DNA from 4 places in the Exiguobacterium sp. s142 genome. Region 3 is predicted to be linked to each of the others. Evidence: riboswitches for the same ligand, from Rfam matches in the RefSeq annotation. Region 3 holds a riboswitch; each other region holds the start of a gene.
What was found. A riboswitch is a leader RNA that binds a small molecule or an ion and turns the genes downstream of it on or off. The one in region 3 is predicted to bind thiamine pyrophosphate.
Positions count from the first base shown of each region.

Region 1: it holds a riboswitch for thiamine pyrophosphate, as region 3 does, so the genes downstream of both, KNP77_RS07470 (YkoF family thiamine/hydroxymethylpyrimidine-binding protein) here and tenA (thiaminase II) in region 3, are expected to answer to the same signal.
Region 2: it holds a riboswitch for thiamine pyrophosphate, as region 3 does, so the genes downstream of both, thiW (energy coupling factor transporter S component ThiW) here and tenA (thiaminase II) in region 3, are expected to answer to the same signal.
Region 4: it holds a riboswitch for thiamine pyrophosphate, as region 3 does, so the genes downstream of both, thiT (energy-coupled thiamine transporter ThiT) here and tenA (thiaminase II) in region 3, are expected to answer to the same signal.

Region 1 covers NZ_JACSMB010000006.1:54,593-59,925, forward strand. The annotation lists gene KNP77_RS07450 (DUF1643 domain-containing protein) at 1-400, shown strand, start outside; gene KNP77_RS07455 (energy-coupling factor transporter transmembrane component T family protein) at 414-1,151, opposite strand; gene KNP77_RS07460 (ABC transporter ATP-binding protein) at 1,151-2,479, opposite strand; gene KNP77_RS07465 (ECF transporter S component) at 2,472-3,047, opposite strand; gene KNP77_RS07470 (YkoF family thiamine/hydroxymethylpyrimidine-binding protein) at 3,040-3,633, opposite strand; TPP riboswitch at 3,713-3,813, opposite strand; gene KNP77_RS07475 (GTP-binding protein) at 3,879-5,072, opposite strand.
Region 2 covers NZ_JACSMB010000023.1:27,760-33,092, forward strand. The annotation lists gene KNP77_RS14630 (tetratricopeptide repeat protein) at 1-1,057, opposite strand, end outside; gene KNP77_RS14635 (ribonuclease FAU-1 family protein) at 1,107-1,646, opposite strand; gene KNP77_RS14640 (hypothetical protein) at 1,856-2,602, shown strand; gene KNP77_RS14645 (aminoglycoside phosphotransferase family protein) at 2,603-3,571, opposite strand; gene KNP77_RS14650 (hypothetical protein) at 3,616-3,936, shown strand; TPP riboswitch at 3,961-4,059, shown strand; gene thiW (energy coupling factor transporter S component ThiW) at 4,123-4,611, shown strand; partial or broken gene KNP77_RS14660 (GNAT family N-acetyltransferase) at 4,655-5,005, opposite strand; partial or broken gene KNP77_RS14665 (zinc ribbon domain-containing protein) at 5,106-5,318, opposite strand.
Region 3 covers NZ_JACSMB010000003.1:7,967-13,299, forward strand. The annotation lists gene pelF (GT4 family glycosyltransferase PelF) at 1-992, shown strand, start outside; gene pelG (exopolysaccharide Pel transporter PelG) at 973-2,421, shown strand; TPP riboswitch at 2,483-2,587, shown strand; gene tenA (thiaminase II) at 2,669-3,343, shown strand; gene thiM (hydroxyethylthiazole kinase) at 3,340-4,131, shown strand; gene thiD (bifunctional hydroxymethylpyrimidine kinase/phosphomethylpyrimidine kinase) at 4,128-4,958, shown strand; gene thiE (thiamine phosphate synthase) at 4,897-5,333, shown strand, end outside.
Region 4 covers NZ_JACSMB010000001.1:395,170-400,502, forward strand. The annotation lists gene KNP77_RS02030 (DAK2 domain-containing protein) at 1-1,351, opposite strand, end outside; gene KNP77_RS02035 (Asp23/Gls24 family envelope stress response protein) at 1,374-1,736, opposite strand; gene rpmB (50S ribosomal protein L28) at 1,989-2,177, shown strand; gene KNP77_RS02045 (thiamine diphosphokinase) at 2,234-2,821, opposite strand; gene thiT (energy-coupled thiamine transporter ThiT) at 2,821-3,393, opposite strand; TPP riboswitch at 3,468-3,567, opposite strand; gene rpe (ribulose-phosphate 3-epimerase) at 3,587-4,243, opposite strand; gene rsgA (ribosome small subunit-dependent GTPase A) at 4,245-5,129, opposite strand; gene pknB (Stk1 family PASTA domain-containing Ser/Thr kinase) at 5,173-5,333, opposite strand, start outside.

The DNA of each region.
Region 1 (5,333 bases), on a different contig from region 3:
GCTCATGCGGAACCATTTGGACAAACCGATCCGCGAGATGCGCGTCATCAGTCTCGTCCCGACGCTCGCCATCAATGACAACCTACCCTACGTCGAGTCTCAACTCGACGAAGTGAACTTTCATTACGTGGAAGAGACGCTCGACGAGGTCGAGACGAGCGGCGGCATGATCATCGTCGGTTGGGGTTCGCCTGGGCGCCTCATGCACCATTCCACACTGTACAAGACGTTATTCGCCGAGCACGAGGCGAGCATGTATTGTATCGGTACGACGTCAAAAGGCGAACCGCAACAAATTCGCATGGCCAATGAAAATACGGTACTCGAAGCGTTCAATAACGAATCGATCAAACCGAAATTTAAGATCTTGAAAGAGACAAAACAGGACGACTCGAAATGAGTCGTCCTGTTTTTTATCGCACGCCGATCCATACACTTACTCCGAACAGCGTGAACAAGAGTGACGCCAACAGAAAATCGTTTCGCGTGACCGGAATCACCTCGTACGTGGAACGATGTTCACCCGTAAATCCCCGAGCCTCCATCGAGAACGCGATCCGCTCGGCTTGACGGATAGCGCCGGCAAGAAGCGGGATTAGGAGTTTCGGGATGTGCCGCACGTGATCGATCCGGGTGTCGAGGCGCACGCCACGTAAGGCATGCGTTTCATAGAGCTGCATCAGTTCGATCTTTAAAATCGGGAAAAAGCGAAAGCCGACGAAGACGCTATAGGCGATGTTCGGAGACAATCTCGCCTGCTGCATCAGACTGTAGACGAACCGCTTCGGGTCCGTCGTCAGCGTGAACAGAAGCGACAGGACCGTAAAGGCGAGGACCCGAAGCGAAAGTGTCGCCGCCAACAACACGTTCTCCTCGGTGACATCATTGCCGAAGATCGAGAACACGACTTGCCCGCTCGCCTCTCTGCCGAAGACGAGCGTCGTCCAAAGCGTCCCGAGCGCGGTCAGTAAAAATGGGATCATGAACAGTTCCCATCGCTTCCAGCTCACGTCGGAAAAGATGAATTGGAGGGCGATTGTGCCGAAGAAGACGACGAGCGGAGTCCACGGGTTGTACACGAAGGCGAGACCGAACATGAGACACGTCACGGTCAAGAACTTGATTGTCGGGTTCATCTCGTGAAACGTCATCAAAACGCCTCCGTCAACAGTCCGTGGGCCCGCAATAAGTCCGAGTCGTCCCAAATCGACGCATCGTACGGCCCACTCAAGTTCCCGTCACTCATCAAATAATACGTGCTCGCGGCACGGGCGAAACTGAGATCGTGCGTTACGAACAAGACCGTCTGCCCCGCACGGACTCGTTCAGCCATCAATGCATGGAGCGCTCGAAGTGATGCCTCGTCTTGACCGGCCGTCGGTTCATCAAACGCGAGCAGTTGTTTACCCGACAGAAGCATCACCCCGATGGCGAGTCTCCGTTTTTGACCGTGACTGAGTGAGAGTGGATGGGCGTCACGCAGACGTTCAAGCCCGAGGCGTGCCAACATGTCCTCGATTGAACGGTTATGTCCATACGCTAGTTCCCGCGACACGTCACTCGTCACAAACAAATGCGCCGGGGATTGCGGGACGAGCCCGACTTCACGGTGATGCCGCGCCAGGCTTTTTAGCCACGTCGATTTGCCGCTGCCGTTCCGACCGAGGATGGCGATCACATCCCCGGGGGCCACTGCGATTTTGCTCGCTGCAAGTTGAAACTTTTTGTGATTCACTTTCGGTATCTGAAATAATGTGTTTGTGCCCCGTGTCGTTTCAATCGGCGTAAATGTATAATCCGGTTGAACGACGAACGATCCATCGCCTGCGATCCTTCCGTTCACGAGTTCCAGGTGCCGGTCAAAGAAGTCGCCCCACATGTACGGACGATGCTCGATGACGACGATATTGACGTTCCGTGCGGACTTGTCGAGCCAGCGAACGAACCGACGTGCCGTCGCCGGGTCGAGGTGTGAGAGCGGCTCGTCGAGTAAGAGCCATTCCGGACATCCGATCAAGGCACAGGCGACGGCGATTTGCTGCTTCTCGCCCCCTGATAAATCATGGATGGTGCGGTGGCGATAATCGGACAAATGTAACTCGTGCAAAATCGCTGAGACACGGTCCATCATCTCGCTTCGGGCGACCGAAAAGTTTTCGAGCGTGAAAATCAGCTCTTCCTCTACCGTCTGCATGACGAACTGGCTGTCCGGGTCTTGAAACACCGTCCCGACGCGGCGATTCACCTCGCCAGGCCGATACGTGGCATAGGACCGACCGAATAGATGCAATCGCCCCGTCACAATCCCATCACAGTTGTCCGGGTAGAGCCGATTGAACAAGGCGAACAAAGTCGACTTCCCCGACCCGCTCGCCCCGGTGATGAGCGTCCTGCCGTCCTTAAGACGAAGTGTGATATCTGTCAATACGTCGCGTTCTTCTCCCGGGAAACGAAACGCCAGACGCTCGGTCTCAACCATGTGCCTTCCTCTGCCGGGTGACGGCATATCCTTCTAGCGCACCCGTTCGAAGCAACAAGTCGCTCAAAATCTTCCCGCCGATCCCTGCGATGAGCATCCCGCTCGTCGCCCGTAGTGCGAACATCAAAGCCACGTACGTCGGACTGAGCGCACTGAGACCTCCCATGACGTACGTATATGCGAAACTCGTCACTGCCGCACCGAATCCGGCGAGCATGAGCACCCACAAGTCATACCGCTTATACCCGGTTAGTGCGAACGCCGCTTCGGCGCCGAGTCCTTGAATGATGCCGACGAGGATGATGCGCGGACCGATCGCATTGCCGATCATCATCTCGATCGACGCTGCGAGCACTTCCGACAAAAAGGCGGCGCCTGGCTTTCGAATGATGTAGGCGGTAATAATCGAGACGATGAACCAAATCCCAAAAATCCATTCATAGGCGATCGGCCCGATCAAGCCGGCCCACAAGTTCCCCACATGGACGAACGCCAAATAGACGACGGCAAAGACGACCGATAAAATCGACAACAAAACGATTTCTTTCAACTTCCATGAGTTAAGCATCGATGCGTCCCTCGTGTGACGGACTGTTCACACTGAACGTGACCGTCATGACGACGTGGCTCGACTTCTCGCGAACACGGTTGAACGTCGCCTCATAAAACGCGAACACCGGCTCGATGTCTCCGTGAATTCCTGAAGCATAATGCATCGCGTCATTGAAGACACCCCGTGCTTTCGCGAAATCGACCTCTTCATAGATGATGTCCATGTAATCGTCATCACCGAGCGGGTAGAGCGCGAACTGTGAAGAGACGTATTGCGCACCTACCCGCCCGTTCACAGGTTCAGTCGTTACGTCGAGCAGATTGTCCCCGGCCGTGTCACCCGGACAGCCCACCGAGAACGTTCCACTCATCGAGACGTGGGTCCCTGTCTTCGTTGCGTGTGACAAGACTGCTTTCGCGACGTCAAACACGTGCTCGGCCCGACCGCGAATCACGGTCGACACATCGTCCGTGTGCCTCCAGACGTTGCTTAAATCAGTTTCTTTGAGTGCTCCTTTGATGACCGGTATGAACTCTGACGTCATCGGGCTTAGCGTAAAGCGGAACCCGACGATCGGGCTCGTTCCACATTGTTGATTCATGATGATTCCCCCCTTATTTGGTTACACAAAAAAGCCGCATCCATGAGAATGCGGCCACTTATCCAATCATCAATCCATCAGAAAAAGTGCCACACTTCCTCACGCCAGTATTACCTGGATCGAGTTATAAGGGATTGGAGCCATGCTCACATCTCAGCCGAAGCACCCCTAGTGTAGTCCAATGTATGCGGTTGTTCATGCAAGCAAAAGTATAGCCGTTCGATTCTGAATTGTAAACGTTTAAATCATGAAAACGTCGCGATTCCGTTTCCTGGAAGCGTATCCCGTAACGTTGTCCAGTCTGACGCCATTTCTTCGTCTGACAGTAGACAGGCGTCAAGTTCAAGCTCGACGCGCACTCGGTCCATTCGGTGACCGATCAAGACGAGCTCCGTCTGGCGGTCGCCGTACGGTTCGATGTAATCGGCCTCAAGCTCTGGTTCGGCGGCAAACATCTGCTTTCGTTCCGCGTCAGGAAGCGTCGCGAGCCAACGGCCGGCATGTTCGAGCGTCGACGCGTACCCCGCTTGGGAGAACAGGCAAGCGATGTCGTTCCGTGAGGCGATCCATAAAAAACCTTTCGCCCGGACGACTTCTTCCGGGAACTGTTCGATCCACGCATGTAAACGCTCCGGGTGGAACGGACGGCGGCGGCGATAGACGAACGAACTGATGCCGTACTCTTCGGTTTCAGGGGTATGGTCGTCTGTCTCGAGCTCTTGGATCCATCCGGCGGCATGCATCGCCTGGTCGAAGTCGAACAAGTTCACGTCTAACAGGTCGGACAACAATACGTTCCCGTACGTACTTGTCAAAAGTCGCGCCGCCGGGTTTAACGCGCGCAACAGACTTTCGATCTCGTGCAGTTCCGGTTCCGTGACCCGGTCCGCCTTGTTGAGGACGATGATGTCGGCAAACTCGACTTGATCGACGAGCAAATCGACGACTTCCCGGACGTCACCCGTGTCGACAGCCTGTTTCCGTTCATGCAGCGATTCGCCCGAGTTGAAGTCTTTTAAAAATCGATATGCGTCGACGACCGTCACCATCGCGTCAACATACACACGGCTCGTCAAGTCGATACCCAAGGCGTCATCCGCATATGTAAACGTCTGCGCGACCGGGATCGGTTCCGAGATACCTGACGACTCGATGATGATGCCGTCGAGCTGTCGGTCGTTCGCAATCTCGCTGACCGCCTCGAGTAAATCTTCTCGCAACGTGCAGCAGATGCAGCCGTTAGACAGCTCCACCAACTTCTCGTCCGTCCGTGAAAAACCTGCTCCGTCAATCAATCGCTCATCGATGTTCAGCTCGCTCATATCGTTGACGATGACGGCATATTTTTTACCATCCCGATTGTTCAACATATGATTGAGCAACGTCGTCTTGCCACTTCCTAAATATCCGGACAAGACTGTGATCGGAATTCGTTTCATGATGTATACCACCTTTAAATCGTAATCATTACATTTTAGATAATGAACGGGATCACGTCCGTTGTCAACAAAAATACACGCTCAAAAGGAGCGTGTTTTCTTGTTGACTAACATGATTGTTATCGCTCGTCCTTCCGGCGCCCACGCTTTCCGCAGGCAATCCCGGAGCCGCATCGCGACTCGCGTCGCTGCTGGGTCTCCGTCGGATTGCTTTCCTGCAGGAGTCGGGGCGCCATCGAACGAGCAACGCAAACGGTCGCC
Region 2 (5,333 bases), on a different contig from region 3:
CCGGCTGCGGACTCGCGAGCAGCTCGAGCAACGCACCGGTCGCTTCCTGATGCTGTCCGAGGTTGTAACGCGTCATCGCTTGGAACACTTTCAAGGCAGCGATGTCAGGGAACTGTTCGATCGCCTTAGCAAATAGTTGTTCGGCATCCTCGTAACGACCGAGCGCACGGTACGTGCTGCCGAGCCCGATATACGTCTCACTGAGCTCGTGACCGCTCAGACCGAGTCGGATGGCCCGCTCATAGTGCGGGACGGCTTGACGCTCTTCGCCGAGCGAGTCATAACACCAGGCACATTGCGCGTGGAGTCGTGGATTCTTCTCATCTTGACGCAACAGCATGAGCAACAGCTGCTTCGCCCGCTCGAGCTCTCCGTTCTCGCGCAGGCGGATCGCCTCGTCGAGTCCGACCTCTTCAGGCTGTTTGACGTGAAGGTCGCTCAAATCATCGAGCCACGCCTGCAGTTTCTCATAATATTTCCCGACATGGACGCCGTCGACGAGCGCGTGGTGCGCTTGAACCGAGAGCGGCATCATCATCCGGTCGCCAACTTTCGTGAATTTGCCCCAGGCGATCCGCGGAACGCTATCGTGCTGTTGGTCATTCGTCGGGTGACTGATGCTCGTGAACGTGAGCCAAGGCACGCTCGTAATATAGAGCAGGCTGTCCGGCTCGTCATCTCCGACGACGACTTCTCGTTTCGCCCCGCTCATCCGCACGGCCACTTCCTCCATGAAGTCGGGAAACGCGTCTTTATACGTCGCCGTACAGAAATTGAAGACGTCATCATCCATCATGACGGTGAACGATGGATGGACGACATCATGCTCGACGACCACGTCACCGCGCATCCGGTACCTAAGTTCAGGGATGGCGTTCGCCGTCTTCACCACGCCGTATAAGAACAGCTTGAAAAATGACTGTCCGCGCGTCTTCGCGAACGTATGTAGCTTCGTCACGTCGACGTTCGCCGTCACGTTGAAATGCGGGGCGTCAAACGCCTTGAAAAACTCATAATGCTTTTTACGCGGCCACTTCTCGAGATCAATTTGTTTCATCTATCTTCCCCCCTGTTCTTTCACTGTACCAAAAGCAGTACGGGAAGACTCAAAGCTTTTGCTTCAACTGCTCGTAATGCTCGTTCGCTAAATCAAAATAGACGAAGTCGCGGCGTTCGATCCGATCGAGCGTCGCCTTGAAATCACGCCAGCCACGGTCGACCATCTCCGGCGTGAGCTCACCTGACTTGGCTGCCGCTTCGAACTCATCCTCGTCTTTACGGACGACGTCACCGTTCGGGAAGATGAGGATGTCGAGCAGGAGGTCATCCATGTACGGAATCCCATCCTCATACCCGATCCCCTCGACGATATCGATGTACCATTGGACGATGTTGCCCCGGTCATCGAACATGACGGTCACCCCGAACGGTTCATGTTCTGAGAAGTACTGGAGCCACGCGTAACCTGCGTCGGCGACGATGAACTCCTTTCCTTGATGCATCTTATATTGTGGGGCTCGGACGGCGTCAATTTGAAAGAGGGCGACGGTGCCCGAGAAGCGATCGTCCCGCACCTCCATTTGTGCGTATCGATTTTTTAATATGCGTTCCCAATCACGACGATTGGCAAATTTTCGTTTTGGCATCTCTCTCTCTCCTTTAAATCAGTTTCCTAAATGTGTTCGCCAAAAGTCGACATTCCCCTGTTCAATCGTACAGATTGTGTGGATTGAACCAGACGAGGTAGCGATTCCATTTGCCCTAGATGAGAAAGTATCCAGGTTCTCATCCTATTTCATACATGCTACGCTAATGTAAAATAGGGAAATAATGTAACTTACTAGGGGGTTGTTTTATGAAACGATTAGGACTACTTGGCTTAAGCGCGTTCTTGCTGACAGGTTGTACCGATCAAGCCGAGCAACCAATCGTCTCTCCTGATATGAACGAACAAGATGAAGAAGCGACGATCGAATGGACACGAGAAGATTTCAAAGACGTCTTTGACCAACACGAGACTGCCCAAGACTTGTTAGCAGCGCTCGAAAACCAAGGGCTAACACCGTTCCGTGAGACGTTCGAACGCGTCGTCATCGCCGGGGACGGGATCCATCATACATACGCCGATATTTATCCGTTCAAGCTCGACGACGGCACGTACGCGACCGTCTATGAGAATGAAGACGGTGAGATCGCCAACGGTCCCGAGTCGGTCGCACCACTCTTTTGGCAAGAAGAGTCGTTCACGCAATTCGTTGAGGAGATTGAGAAGCGCAAATACGGGACGAGTGCCCCCCCGACCGACGTCACATTGACGCAAGACGAGTTTCAATCGATTTACGACCGCCATGCCTACACGTCAGCGCTCATCGTCGAGCTCGACGAATGGGGAGTTCAAGTCGCACGCGACCCAATCGAGAACGTCATCATTGCCGGGAACGGCGTCAAGGAAGTGACGGCCGACTTGATCGTCTTTGAGATCGAAAACGGCTACGCTATCGTCTACGACCAAGACGGTGAGATTTTGAAAGCACCGGAGTCGATCGCCCAGCTGTTTTGGAACGAGACGGATTATGAAAACCTGCTCGAGAAGAACGAGTGATCACGTACCGCGACGTTTCAAGTCCCGATACTCGAGGAACAAGTTAAGCCATTGGGCCGGTTTATCGGCTGACTCGGACGGATCATACCGATAGTTGGTAACATATACATGCCACGACAGTGCCCGATACACGCAACCGAGCTCTTCAGCGATCAACAAATGGCGCCATAGCACGTCCCGAGGCGCCACACCTTCCCACTCAGCCAAGTAGACGGTACGCATCTTCTGAATCTGTTCATACCATGCGACTTCATCGTCTTCTGGCAACAAGTCGTAGAGCGCGTTCCAAAACACACGGACGCTGAAGAACGGATGGGTGACGGTCGCATCGCCCCAATCGAGAATACATAAGTCATCCTTCTGTTCGCGCCAAAAGATGTTGCCGCCATGTAAGTCGCCGTGCTCGAGACTCATCGGCAGCCCAGTCGCGAGCTCGTCGCACATGGTGAGGAGTTCGTCTTGGAGCGCCAGCACCGCCTCTGCCTTATCTCGATCTAACCCCGTACATAACTCGGGTAAATACGTCCGTATCTCTTCTTTTAGACGAGCCGGACGCCGGTCCGGGATGCCGTAGGCCAAAAGCGTATCCATGTAATTCGCTTCTTTTCTCTGTAGTTTCGCATATTGACGCACAGCCGCTTTGTACCGACTGTGCTTGGGGTATTCACGAAGTGCATCCCCGCCGATGTCTCGCATAAGTAGCCAGTTGCGTGTCGCGGCAATGGCGATGACCTCCGGGACGAGTCCCGGATGCCGTTCGGCTAGATGCATCGACAGTTCAGCCTCGCCACCACTGATTGCTGTCACCGCCTTGGCGTAGTAACGGTCTGCTCCGTACTCTCCATACATCAAGTATGTCAAGTCGGTATCTTTCACAACCCGCCACGTCACGCCTGGCACATGGCCATCGAGCCAGTGCTCGAACTGTTCACGGTAAGACTCGTCACGCCATGGGATCGCATCTCTCACTGACCTCACTTCCTTTCACCACACTTCGTTTAGGAGGAAATAATATGGACGTTGTCTATTATTCATACCCGGTCGATGCGCTACTCTATATGTATTTAGGTGCGACGGCTGTCTTCAGCTTCATAATTGGTCTAGTCGTTCGCCGCGTGTCGAGGCGTCCAGATATCAGCTTTTGGACGACGATCGTGCTCAGCTTTGTCGGACTATGTCTTTCACTCGGCTGGTTCCGTAACGCCTCGGTCACCGTATTTATGGGTACACTCCCGTGGGTCATCAATCTCGTGTTTTCCCTGTTTTTATACGCCCTGTATAGCGTTATCATTTATTTCATCTTCCGACCGCGAAAAATTGAGGCAACAAAATAACGTTATGCTATACTCAAACCAATAAACGACCACTAGGGGAGCCTTCGGGCTGAGACGGCAACTGCCGGACCCTTCGAACCTGATCTGGCTCATACCAGCGTAGGGAAGTGGCTTGGATACGTCTGTCTGTCCACGCCACTTTTCCACTTGGAGAAGTGGCGTTTTCATTTTGAAAGGAGACACTACATGCGTATTCAACAACTCACTTGGATGGCGATGCTCATCGCCATCGCCATCATCGGCTCCCTGTTCATCTCCATCCCGACCGGTGTCGCCCGGGCCTATCCGGTGCAACATATGGTGAACGTCATCGCCGCCGTCACCGTCGGTCCGATTGGTGCCGTCCTCGTCGCGTTCGTGACCGGACTCGTCCGTGTCATGACCGGGACCGGGTCGTTGCTCGCCTTCCCAGGTGGTATGATCGGCGCCTTGCTTGCCGGACTATTTTACGTGCGGACGAACCGGGTCGCTTTCGCTGCGCTCGGTGAAGTCATCGGGACGGGCGTCATTGCCTCGCTCATCGCCGTCCCGTATGCGAAAATCTTAATGGGCTCCGAGTTCGGGGCATTGTTCTTCTTCCCGGCCTTCCTCGCCTCGAGTGTGACCGGAGCCATCCTCGGCTGGATCGTCCTCGCCCGCGTCAAACAGTTGCGTCCACTTACGGTGAAGCGATAATTGAACAAGAATCACAAAAACAGGGACAGCCGACTTGTGACGGTTATCCCTGTTTTACGTGATACACCCAGATTTCTTCTCCGTTCGCTTCATCAATCAAGCCGCTGTCGACGAATCCGCCTTTCGCGTAAAATCGTTTCGCCGGTTCGTTCGTCGCATGCAGGCTGAGGACGATGTCATCGACATCAAATCGATCTTGCATCCACTCAATCGCAAGTTGCAAAAATGTTGACCCGATGCCTTTCCCTTGCTCATCCAGATCAATCATAAACCGGTCGAGCCAGACGTAACGCTCCGCCTTATTCTCGGCCCCAATCATCATAAAGCCGACCGGTTGATTGTTTCGACAGAGCGCGTAGCATGCCCACGCGTGCTTGACGTCGACGTCCATCTCCCGGAGCGATTCCGCGTTCGTTTCGTTGAACTACCCCCACCTACGCTGCGCTTGGAGGTGAGGGATTCCTGAGTCATCCGGTCGAACGACCGAAACCTGATCAGGCTAACCCCGTCGTCCCGACGGTTGAAGAGGCCAGGATGCGTTCGGCCTCTCGTTTGAGATTGAGTCCTGCGTTCACGTCGCGGTCGTGGTGGGCGCCGCAGTTCGGGCACGTCCATTCACGCAAGCCGAGATGTTTCACGTCTTTGTGTTGATGGCCGCAACCTGAACAGAGCTGGCTCGAGGCGAACGTCTTCCCGACCTTGACTATAAATGATAGTTTTAA
Region 3 (5,333 bases):
GGCAGAGTATGTATATGCCGATCTTGCGTGTGTTGCATCAACCGTTACCAAAAGTCGATCTCGTCCACTCCATCTCGACAGGCTACGCCGGTGTCGTCGCATCTTACATGAAAGAGACGCAAGGTATCCCGTTCATTTTGACCGAACACGGCATCTACTCACGTGAACGCGAGGAAGAAATCCTTCAGTCTTATTGGATTCCGTCCCCTTACAAACCGAGATGGGTTCGCTTTTTCCATCACTTGTCACGCGAGGCGTATAACGCGGCCGACGAGATTATCACACTGTTTGAGCGGAATCGCGAATATCAAGAGTGGATTGGCGCGCCTAGCGAGAAGACGAAAATTATCGCCAACGGGATTGACGACCGTCATATCCACGCTACGCTTGAGCGAGCCGAGAATGATGTGTTCCAAATCGGGGCTATCGTCCGCCTCGTTCCGATCAAGGATTTGAAGACGATGATTTATTCCGCAAAAATCCTTCAAGAGCGCCATCGGCTGTTTAAACTGACGATCATGGGTCCGCTTGATGAGGACGAAGAGTACGCCGAAGAGTGTCGTCTACTGATTGAGCAGAGCGGGCTGACCGACTATGTCGAACTCGTCGGGAAAGTGAACGTACAAGACTGGTTGCCGAAATTTGATTTGTTGTTGTTGACGAGCATATCGGAAGGGCAGCCGCTTGCCATTTTAGAAGGGATGGCGGCTGGCATCCCTTGGGTGGCGACCGATGTCGGGGCTTGTTCGGAACTACTTTACGGACGCGCTGACGATCCGTTCGGTCCGGCCGGCTTCATCGTTCCTCCGGTCCATCCGGAAGCCATCGCTGACAAAGTCGAATGGATGATGGATTATCCGCGCGAACGGATGCGCTTCGGTAAAAACGGCCGCGAGCGTGTCCGTCAGTATTATCGATTGCAACAGTTCGTCGACCGCTATAAAGCCATCTATGAAGCGAGGAGGGAACAGTATGGCGGGCATCGGGTTTAAGTTACAAAAGCTGTTTCAAGAAGACTATTACTCTTCAAGACTGAAGGCGTACACGTTTTCCGGTCTCGTCACATCGGGCCCTTGGCTGATTGTCATCCTCGTTGTCGGTACGATTCAATGGTTGGCGTTTCAGATGCCGATGTTGTCACTCGAGGAACGGACACTGTTTATGCTATCCGTGTCTTACGCGTTCATTTTCTCGCAAATTCTATTTAGTTTTCAGCAGCTCGTCGTCACGCGATACGTGGCCGATTTGTTTTATGAAAAGAAAGCCCATGAGATCTTTCCTGTCTTCACCGGCATGTTAAAAGTGACGATTCTCGCTGCCGTCGTCATGTATAGCGTGTTTTGGCTGATTTCACCGCTCAGTTTCGCCTATAAGCTCGTCCTGTTCGTCTTATTCATGACCATCAACGTCATCTGGGTCATGTTCTTGTTCTTGAGCGCCGCCAAATTTTATCAAGCGGTCGCTTACAGCTTCTTGCTAGGCGGGGTTATTTCAGTCGCGAGCGTCTATTTGATCAGTCGTCTCATGGTCAACCCATCGAGCCTCGAGCTTCTGTTTGGCTTTACCGTTGGGATGGTCGTGACGCTGTTCGGGCTATTCTTCGCGATGCTTCGGACGTTTCCGCTCAGGTATGCGACGCGAGAGTTTTCATACTTCCGGTACTTTGATAAGTATCCGGACTTGTTCGCGATTGGTGTGTTATACGTGCTTGGGATCTGGGTGACCAACTTCATCATTTGGTTTGGTGAAGGTCGCATGGTGATTGCCGATTCGTTCGTGTTCAATCCGTATTATGACACGGCTGTGTTCTGGTCGTACTTGACGATCATCCCGACCCAGCTCTTGTTCGTCGTCGCTGTCGAGACAAGGTTTTACGAGCGCTACCGAACGTTTTACGGCTTGATCAATTATGGCGGGGCGTTACACCAAATTGAGAAGGCGAAGCAGACGATGACGACGGTGTTGAAAAATGAATTGATCCGACTTGGGCGAAGTCAAGGTGTTGTCACCTTGTTCGCGATCCTGATGGCGGGTGTGTTCGTCGGTTGGATTGGTGTCCCGGAAGAAGTCGGTCAAATTTTCCGGATGACGACGCTCGCCGCGTTCGCGAACGCGATGATTCTCGTACTGACGCTGCTCTTGCTTTATTTTGAGGACCGGCGTGGTGCGTTGTTCGTCAACCTATCGTTCTTCACATTGAACGCCTTGTTCACGTTGTCGTTACTATCGCGCGGGATCGATTGGTATGGGGTCGGCTTTGCGATCAGCACGACCATCACGTTCTTTATCGCAGGACTGCGCTTGATTTATTTTATGGGGAAGGTCGATTATTACGTGTTCGCGGCCTCGAACCGTCGTAAGCTCGGGACGGAACGGTTCTCGCATTTTGGGACCGCGCTCAACCGTCGCTTCTCGCGTTAAAGGGTTTGCATTTTTCAAAAAGATTGATATGATGTGGTCGAAGATGACCGAATTTCATAATGTTTGCCACTAGGGGAGTCGCTTGACGCGGCTGAGATGGACAAGGTCCAGACCCTTTGAACCTGATCTAGTTCACGCTAGCGGAGGGAAGTGGGCGAAACGTCCTTTCTCACACTCTTTGTGTATGGCCGACGCCGCTTCCGTTATGGGAGGCGGCGTCTTTTTTCATACAAAGGAGGAGAATACGATGACATTTACCGCACACATCCGCCAAGAGGCCAACGCCTTGTTTGAGGCGAGTTTCCACCATCCGTTCGTCCGCGCGCTCGGAGACGGGACGCTCGACGAGGCGAAGTTTCGGCATTACGTGATGCAAGACTCGTACTACTTGAATCAATTTTCGAAAGTACAGGCGAAGGGCGCTACACTTGCCCCGACGATGGAGCTGGCGAGCCGATTTTTGACGCACGCCCTCCACACGATCGAGGCGGAGCACGAGTTGCATCGGGAATTTTTTACGATGCTCGAGGTGAGTGACATGGAGTGGGCGACGTTCGAACCAGCTCCGACGGCTTATGCATACACGCTACATATGCAACAAGCCGGCCCGACGCTCGGAGACGTGCTCGCGGCGATTCTTCCATGCTACTGGGTGTATTACGAGATCGGGGAGCGCTTGAAGGACGCAGAGCCAGACCATCCGATCTATTCTGTTTGGATTGCGACGTACGGTTCGGAATGGTTCCGTGAACTCGTCGAAGAGCAGATCGAGCGACTTGACGAATTGGCGGGACAAGCGATGGAGTCAGAACGGATTCGCTATCAGCAACTGTTTTTGAAAAGTTGCTACTATGAGCTCGCGTTTTGGGAGATGGCCTGGACACTCGAATCGTGGGAACTGCCGCTTGAGGTGGGACAATGAGGCCGGATCTATGGGAAGCCGTCCGGTTGAAGCGACCGCTCGTCCATAACATCACAAACATAGTGGTGGCCAACTTCTCGGCGAACGGATTGCTCGCCATCGGTGCGTCCCCGGTCATGGCCGATGCGATCGAAGAAGTGGCAGACATGGCGACGGTGAGCGACGCCCTCGTCTTGAACATCGGAACGCTCGGCACGATGACCGAGGCGACGATGATCCGCGCCGGACAAGCCGCGAATCAGTCGGGCCGCCCTGTCGTCCTAGACCCGGTCGGTGTCGGGGCGACACCGTTCCGCCGCGACGTCGTCGAACGGATTTTGCGAGACGTCCGCGTCACGGTCATCCGTGGGAACGCCGGGGAAGTCGCCACGCTTGTCGATGCCGGTTGGACGACGAAAGGGGTCGACGCCGGAAGCGGCACACATCATCCGCAACAACTCGCTGAACGAGCAGCGAACCGATATAGCTGTGTTGTCGTGATTACCGGTGCGACGGATTTCGTGAGCGATGGTACGGTCACGCTAGAGATTTTGGGCGGTCATCCGCTCATGACAGAGACGACAGGCACCGGCTGTCTACTCAGTGCGGTCGTCGGTGCGTTCCTTGCTGTTGAACCGGACGTGATGACGGCAACCTCGACCGCGCTCACCGGATATGCACGATGCGGCGAGTTGGCGAGTGAAGCAGCGACGGGTCCGGGGGATTTCCCAATCCACTTTCTCAACGCACTCGCTACCATGACGTCAACTGACCTGCCGAGCGACCGAATCGAGGTGTTCGCGCGATGAGGCCTCAAGTCTTGACCATCGCCGGTTCGGACTCTGGCGGGGGAGCCGGAATCCAAGCCGATTTGAAAACGTTTCAAGAATTAGGCGTATTTGGCACGAGTGTCGTGACCGCGGTGACGGCTCAAAACACGCGTGGCGTGCACGGTGTCGAAGCCGTCTCCGCCGACCTCGTCGCACGCCAGCTTGATGCAGTCGGATCAGACTTTATCATCTCGGCGTGCAAGACCGGGATGCTGTTCAATCGTGAGTTGATTGACGTCGTGGCGGACGCAATCGAGCAGCATCGATTTCAAAATGTCGTCGTCGATCCGGTCATGATCGCTAAAGGCGGTGCGACCTTGCTTGAACGGGACGCCGTCACCGCGCTACGGACGAGGCTGTTACCGATGGCGACGGTCGTCACGCCAAATATCCCTGAAGCTGAAGTGTTGACCGGCTTGACGATTTGTACGTTCACTGATCGTATGAAAGCAGCTGAGCGCTTGTTGTCTTACGGGGCAAACGTCGTCATGTTGAAAGGCGGTCATTTGGACGGTCCTCTCGCCGAAGACCTAGTCATGACGAAGACCGATACGTTTCGAATGGTGACACCACGGTTGCTGACGAAAGATACGCACGGGACCGGCTGCACGTTTTCGGCTGCGCTAACAGCGGAGCTCGCGAACGGGCATACCGTTACGGAAGCCGCGCAGAAGGCGAAACAGTTCATCCATAGTGCCATCTCCCACGGATTACAAATCGGCAGCGGGCATGGACCGACAAATCATTGGGCGTATAACAAGCACCCGAAGGAGGTGGTTTCCATTGAGTCCATCGCCTATCGTTGAGCGGTTAAAGCTCTACTTCATCTGCGGCACAGCGGATACGTTTGATCTCGTTCAGACGGTCGAAACGGCGCTTCAATGTGGTGTGACATGTTTTCAATTTCGCGAAAAAGGTAAAGAGCCACTGTATGGGGATAAAAAAGAAGCGATGGCACGAGCGTTGCATACACTTTGTCGACAGTACCGTGTCCCGTTCATCGTCAATGATGACGTCGAGCTGGCAATCAAACTCGATGCGGACGGAGTTCATGTCGGACAAGAGGACGCAGCAGCCGAAGTCGTTCGTCGGCGAATCGGTTCAAAGAAGTGGCTCGGTGTCTCAGTCCACTCGATCGAGCAAGCCGCAACGGCTTCGAGATACGCCGATTATGTCGGAAT
Region 4 (5,333 bases), on a different contig from region 3:
CGGCTGTCTTCATGACCGACTCGTTCGTCTCGACATCCGCTTCAGGATTGAACGCGATGGCAGCCGCTAGTCCTTGTGGTACCGTCTTCGTCGGAATGACCGAGACGCCGCAAGGTGCGACCGATGCCGCTTGCTCAGCGGCCATGATGATGTTCGAGTTGTTCGGGAAGATGAAGACGTGCTCGGCGTTCGCCGCTTCAATCGCTTTGACGATGTCTTCCGTCGACGGGTTCATCGTCTGCCCGCCTTCGATGACATGTGCGGCACCGAGCGAACGGAACAGTTCACTGACACCTTCACCCATGGCGACGGTGACGATCGCGTAAGGCACTTTCGCTTTGACGGCAGTCGCTTGAACGCCGTGCTGGTTGGCACCGTGCTCTTCTTCAAGAATCGTCGAATGCTGTTGACGCATGTTCTCGATCTTGACCGCGACAAGCTCACCAAAACGTTGTCCTTTCGTGATGACGTCGCCCGGCGTCTCGACGTGAACGTGGACTTTGAGCAACTCTTCGTCGGCGACGACAAGGAGCGAGTCTCCGAGTTCAGACAACTCGTTACGGAACACGTCCTCATCGAACGGAGTCTGTTTCAACTTTTCGTCTTGGAAACGGACCATGATCTCCGTGCAATATCCAAATTCGATATCTTCCGTCGACATGAAACCTTGCGCAGCATGGTGTTCTGCCTCAACGAGGGCATCCATGACCGGTGCGTGCGGCTTCTCGAGCTCTTTCCCTTCAAGGCTCGCGAGGAACCCTTCATAGATGACGAGGAGACCTTGACCGCCTGAGTCGACGACACCGACTTCTTTTAAGACCGGCAACAAATCAGGTGTCCGCTCGAGCGACGCTTTCGCTTCCGTGATCACTTGCTCCATGAACTCATTGAAGTCGCTCGTCGACTCAGAGGCACGGAGCGCTTCGTCGGCCGCTTCACGAGCAACCGTCAAAATCGTTCCTTCAACCGGTTTCATAACCGCCTTGTATGCCGTGTCGACGCCACGTTTGAGTGCCTCGGCAAAGTCGAGTGTCGACAATTCTGTCTTTCCTTCGATCGATTTACCGAAACCACGGAATAATTGGCTCAAAATAACACCCGAATTCCCACGGGCCCCCATAAGTAGGCCGCGGGCAAACTTCGATGACACGTCAGCGATGTTCGCTGTGTCGAGTGCGGCCACTTCCTTCGCACCTGAAGTCATCGTCAAATTCATGTTCGTTCCCGTGTCGCCGTCTGGGACCGGGAAGACGTTAAGCGAATCCACGTAATCTGCATTTTGGCTCAAGTTGGCTGCACCGTTTGCGACCATTTGCGCAAACACCAATCCATCTAAACGTTTTAACCCCACACCAAATCCTCCTTCGTTCTCGTCAGTCATTCGTCAGACGAACGCCTTGTACGAATATATTTACCGACGAAACGTTTAATCCTAAAGTTTCACCGAGCGTGTATTTTACACGACTTTGCACGTTGTAAGCGACTTCCGACACTTTCGTCCCGTAGCTCACGATGATGTGCATATCGATATGTACGTCTTCTCCATCTTGACGTACGACAACGCCACGCGCATAATTCTCACGTTTGAGCAGTTCTGCGATCCCGTCTTTCAGTTGAGCTTGTGACGCCATTCCTACGACGCCGAAACATTCCATCGCCGCACCGCCCGCGAGTGTCGCGACCACGTCGTTCGTGATATCAATATTGCCATATGTTGTCTTCATTTCAATTGCCATATGGAGTAGCCTCCTTTATTCGGAATGATTCCTACAGTATATTCTACAATAAGTACCTAGTTATTAAAAGGACATGCCCCTAAACTCGGTCAATTGTAACCGCAACCCTCATTCATTATTAAAATCCTCATCCGTAATGTCAAGTTTTTTTCTTGTCATCCGGTTATTTTCTAGTTGCATCGTGAAAAAACCCATGCTAATATAAACGAGTGTCTATTAGGACGAACCCACATAAAAAAGGAGGGGAAACGCATGGCACGTAAATGCTACGTAACAGGTAAGTCACCTAAGTCAGGTAACAACCGTTCGCACGCACTCAACAAGACAAAACGTACTTGGGGTGTAAACGTACAAAAAGTTCGCATTCTCGTTGACGGTAAACCTAAACGAGTTTGGGTTTCAGCTCGCGCTCTTAAATCAGGTCTCGTTGAACGCGTATAATTACCATACACGAACGAAATAAATCCCAGCGGCATGCGCCGATGGGATTTTTTTGTTTATTTCTTTATATACATAATCAAGACGTTGCCGCTATGAACGAGCAAATCCGCCTCTTCCGCCGACCACTCGTTTGAGATCGTCAGCGCCTCATGGCTGACGACGTCATGGTTCTCGAGCGGGTACTTGACGCCACGAATCGAGACCGAGGCCCGTTTCCAAGGTACGAGCGACAAGTAATGGTCAGGACGACGCGGGAGACGATAGTCCCCTTTTCCGACGAGGCGCACTTCTTGCCCGTCTGCGAACAACCGCATCTCGGGGTACGCCTCGAGCAGACCGACGTTGCTGAGCGTCATATCGAGTCTGCCCCCGAGTGCACCGTACACGTCGATCACGTCCGCCCCTTTCCCTCGTGCCGCCTCGAGAGCGATCTCAAGGTCGGTCACGTCTTTTTCAGACGGATAACGGACAGCTTCCTCCGGCACGGTGCCTGTGAACGAATCAAAGTCACCGACGAGCAGGTCCGGCTTCATCCCACGGTCGAGCAGCGTATGATAGCCGCCGTCGACGCCGATGACGTAATCGGCGTTCCGAGGAAGCTCAGGGACCGCTTCCGGGCTCGCAGCCACAATCAAGACACGCATTATCTGATGTCCCGTGTCGCGAGCGTCGCGAAACGCGGCGCCGACGTGAACAAGAGCACGATCACGACCGCCGAGACGAGGAACGACGGCAACATATACGTCAAGTTATAGCCGAGCGAGTACAAGACGACCGGTCCTTCCGCATACTCGGCGAAGAAGACGATGCCGGAGACGACGTGCGCAACGTAGCGGAGCGCCGAGCCGATCAACGCCCCGAGAATCAAATAGAACGTGAGCGTTTTCTTGGCGCCGTCTTTTGCCGACTGTTTGACTTGCCCGGCGAAGATGCCGGCGACTCCGACGAGGCCGTAGGCGACCGTGTAGTCGAGTAAAAACTGGACCGGCGTGAAGATATAGGCCCCAAATAACAGTTGTAGCGTCCCGACGAGCGCGCCTGTCGCGAGTCCGCCTCTCAATCCATGCCGATAAGCCATCACGAGAATCGGCAGCATCGCCAAGCTGACTGCTCCGCCTTGCGGCAACCGATATGGGATGAGCATGTCAAAGATCAGTCCGAGCGAGGCGAACAGCGAGATTTCAATGAGCGCCTGTAGTTTTAAACGTTGTTTCATCTTATTCCCTCCTTGATATGAGTGAACGACAAAAAGCAGCATGACGTAAACGCCATGCTGCTATCGTGTAGCAACGTGCATTTTCGCCACATCCCTACGTCCGTGTGAACGGAACAGGTTCAAAGGGTTAGCTCATGCCTCTCAGCCACAGATGTGACACCCCTTGCGACAATATTTGTTGTTCTACAGACGATTATACACGAGACGCGTTGCGAATGCTATCGATTGCGTCTTTATAGCTCGGTTCGTTATAGATGGCTGAACCGGCAACGAGGACGTCGGCACCTGCGTCGATACAAAGTTTTGCCGTCGCAGGATTTACCCCGCCATCGATCTCGATCTCGAAGTCGAGACGACGCGCTTGGCGCATCTCGCTGAGCGCCGCAATCTTCGGGACGACCGCTTCGATGAACGCTTGGCCGCCAAAGCCAGGGTTCACGGTCATGAGCAACACCATATCGACATCACCGAGCACGTGCTCGATTGATGACAACGGCGTATGTGGGTTCAAGACGACACCACACTTGGCGCCGGCTCCTTTGATTTGTTGCAATACGCGATGCAAATGGTTTGTCGCCTCGACATGGACCGTGACGATATCGGCGCCTGCTTGAACGAAGTCCTCGACGAACCGTTCCGGCTGGTCAATCATCAAATGGACGTCTAATACCATGTCCGACTTGTCACGCAAACTTTTGAGTACCGGCAGTCCAATCGAGATGTTCGGCACGAACTGACCGTCCATGACGTCAAAATGGATGTAATCGGCCCCTGCTTCTTGGACCGCTTTGACCTCTGCCTCAAGGTTGGCAAAATCGGCCGACAGGATCGATGGTGCGATTTTAATCATGTTAGTACCTCCGTTGTCTATCTTTTAATTCCTCCATAAACGTAACATAGTTCGCATAGCGGGTGGAAGCGATTTCTCCGGCCTCGACCGCCGCTTTGACGGCACAACCTGGCTCGTTCAAATGGGCGCAACCACGGAATTTACAGTCATCGTGCCGCAAGACGAATTCAGGGAAACACCAACGCATCTCCTCGACTTCAAGTTCTTCCGGGAACTCAAGACTCGAGAATCCAGGTGTATCGGCGACGAACCCGTCCGCGAGTGTGATGAGCGTGACGTGACGCGTCGTATGCTTCCCGCGGCCAAGCGCTTTCGAAATTTTACCAGTCGCGAGTTCAAGCTCCGGTGCGACCGCGTTCAGCAACGAACTCTTCCCGACGCCGGTCTGTCCGGCGAATACGCTCGTCTTGTCTTTGAACGCGCTGCGGATGAGCTCGATCCCAGCTCCGTCTTCGGTCGACGTCTCAATGACTTGATAGCCGATCGAACGGTATAGCGCTGCCGCCGCACTAATTTTTTCCTTCTCAGCTTCTAGCAACAAGTCCATCTTCGTCAACACGATGATCGGGTGAACTTGCTTCGATTCGATCAAAATGAGAAAGCGGTCAAGCAAATGAAACGAGAACGCCGGCTCTTTCACGGAAAAGAGCAGAAACGCCTGATCGATGTTGGCGATCGGCGGACGGACGAGATGGTTCGATCGCTCATCGACAGCCATGATGTAGCCGGTCCCGTCCCCTTGGTCTTGAATATCGACGTCGTCCCCGACGACGGGCGAAATGTTTCGGTTCCGGAAGTTTCCTCGGGCGCGACATCTGATTTCAACTTTCGTTTCGGTCATGACATCATAAAATCCACCTTGCAAGCGAATAATCGTTCCTTTCATCCTGTTTCCTCCTTAGAAAAGAGGTGACGCGCACGCCACCTCTTCATTGTGAATCTTTTGCTTGGGCGTATGTCACCGTATCGGTCCGAACGACTTCTCCCTCGACTTCAATCGTCGCGGTACCGACTTCGTCCGGAGCAATGACGAGCGTATAGGAATACGTCGTCGTTTCTGTGATCATATCACGCAACACTTCGATCTCAC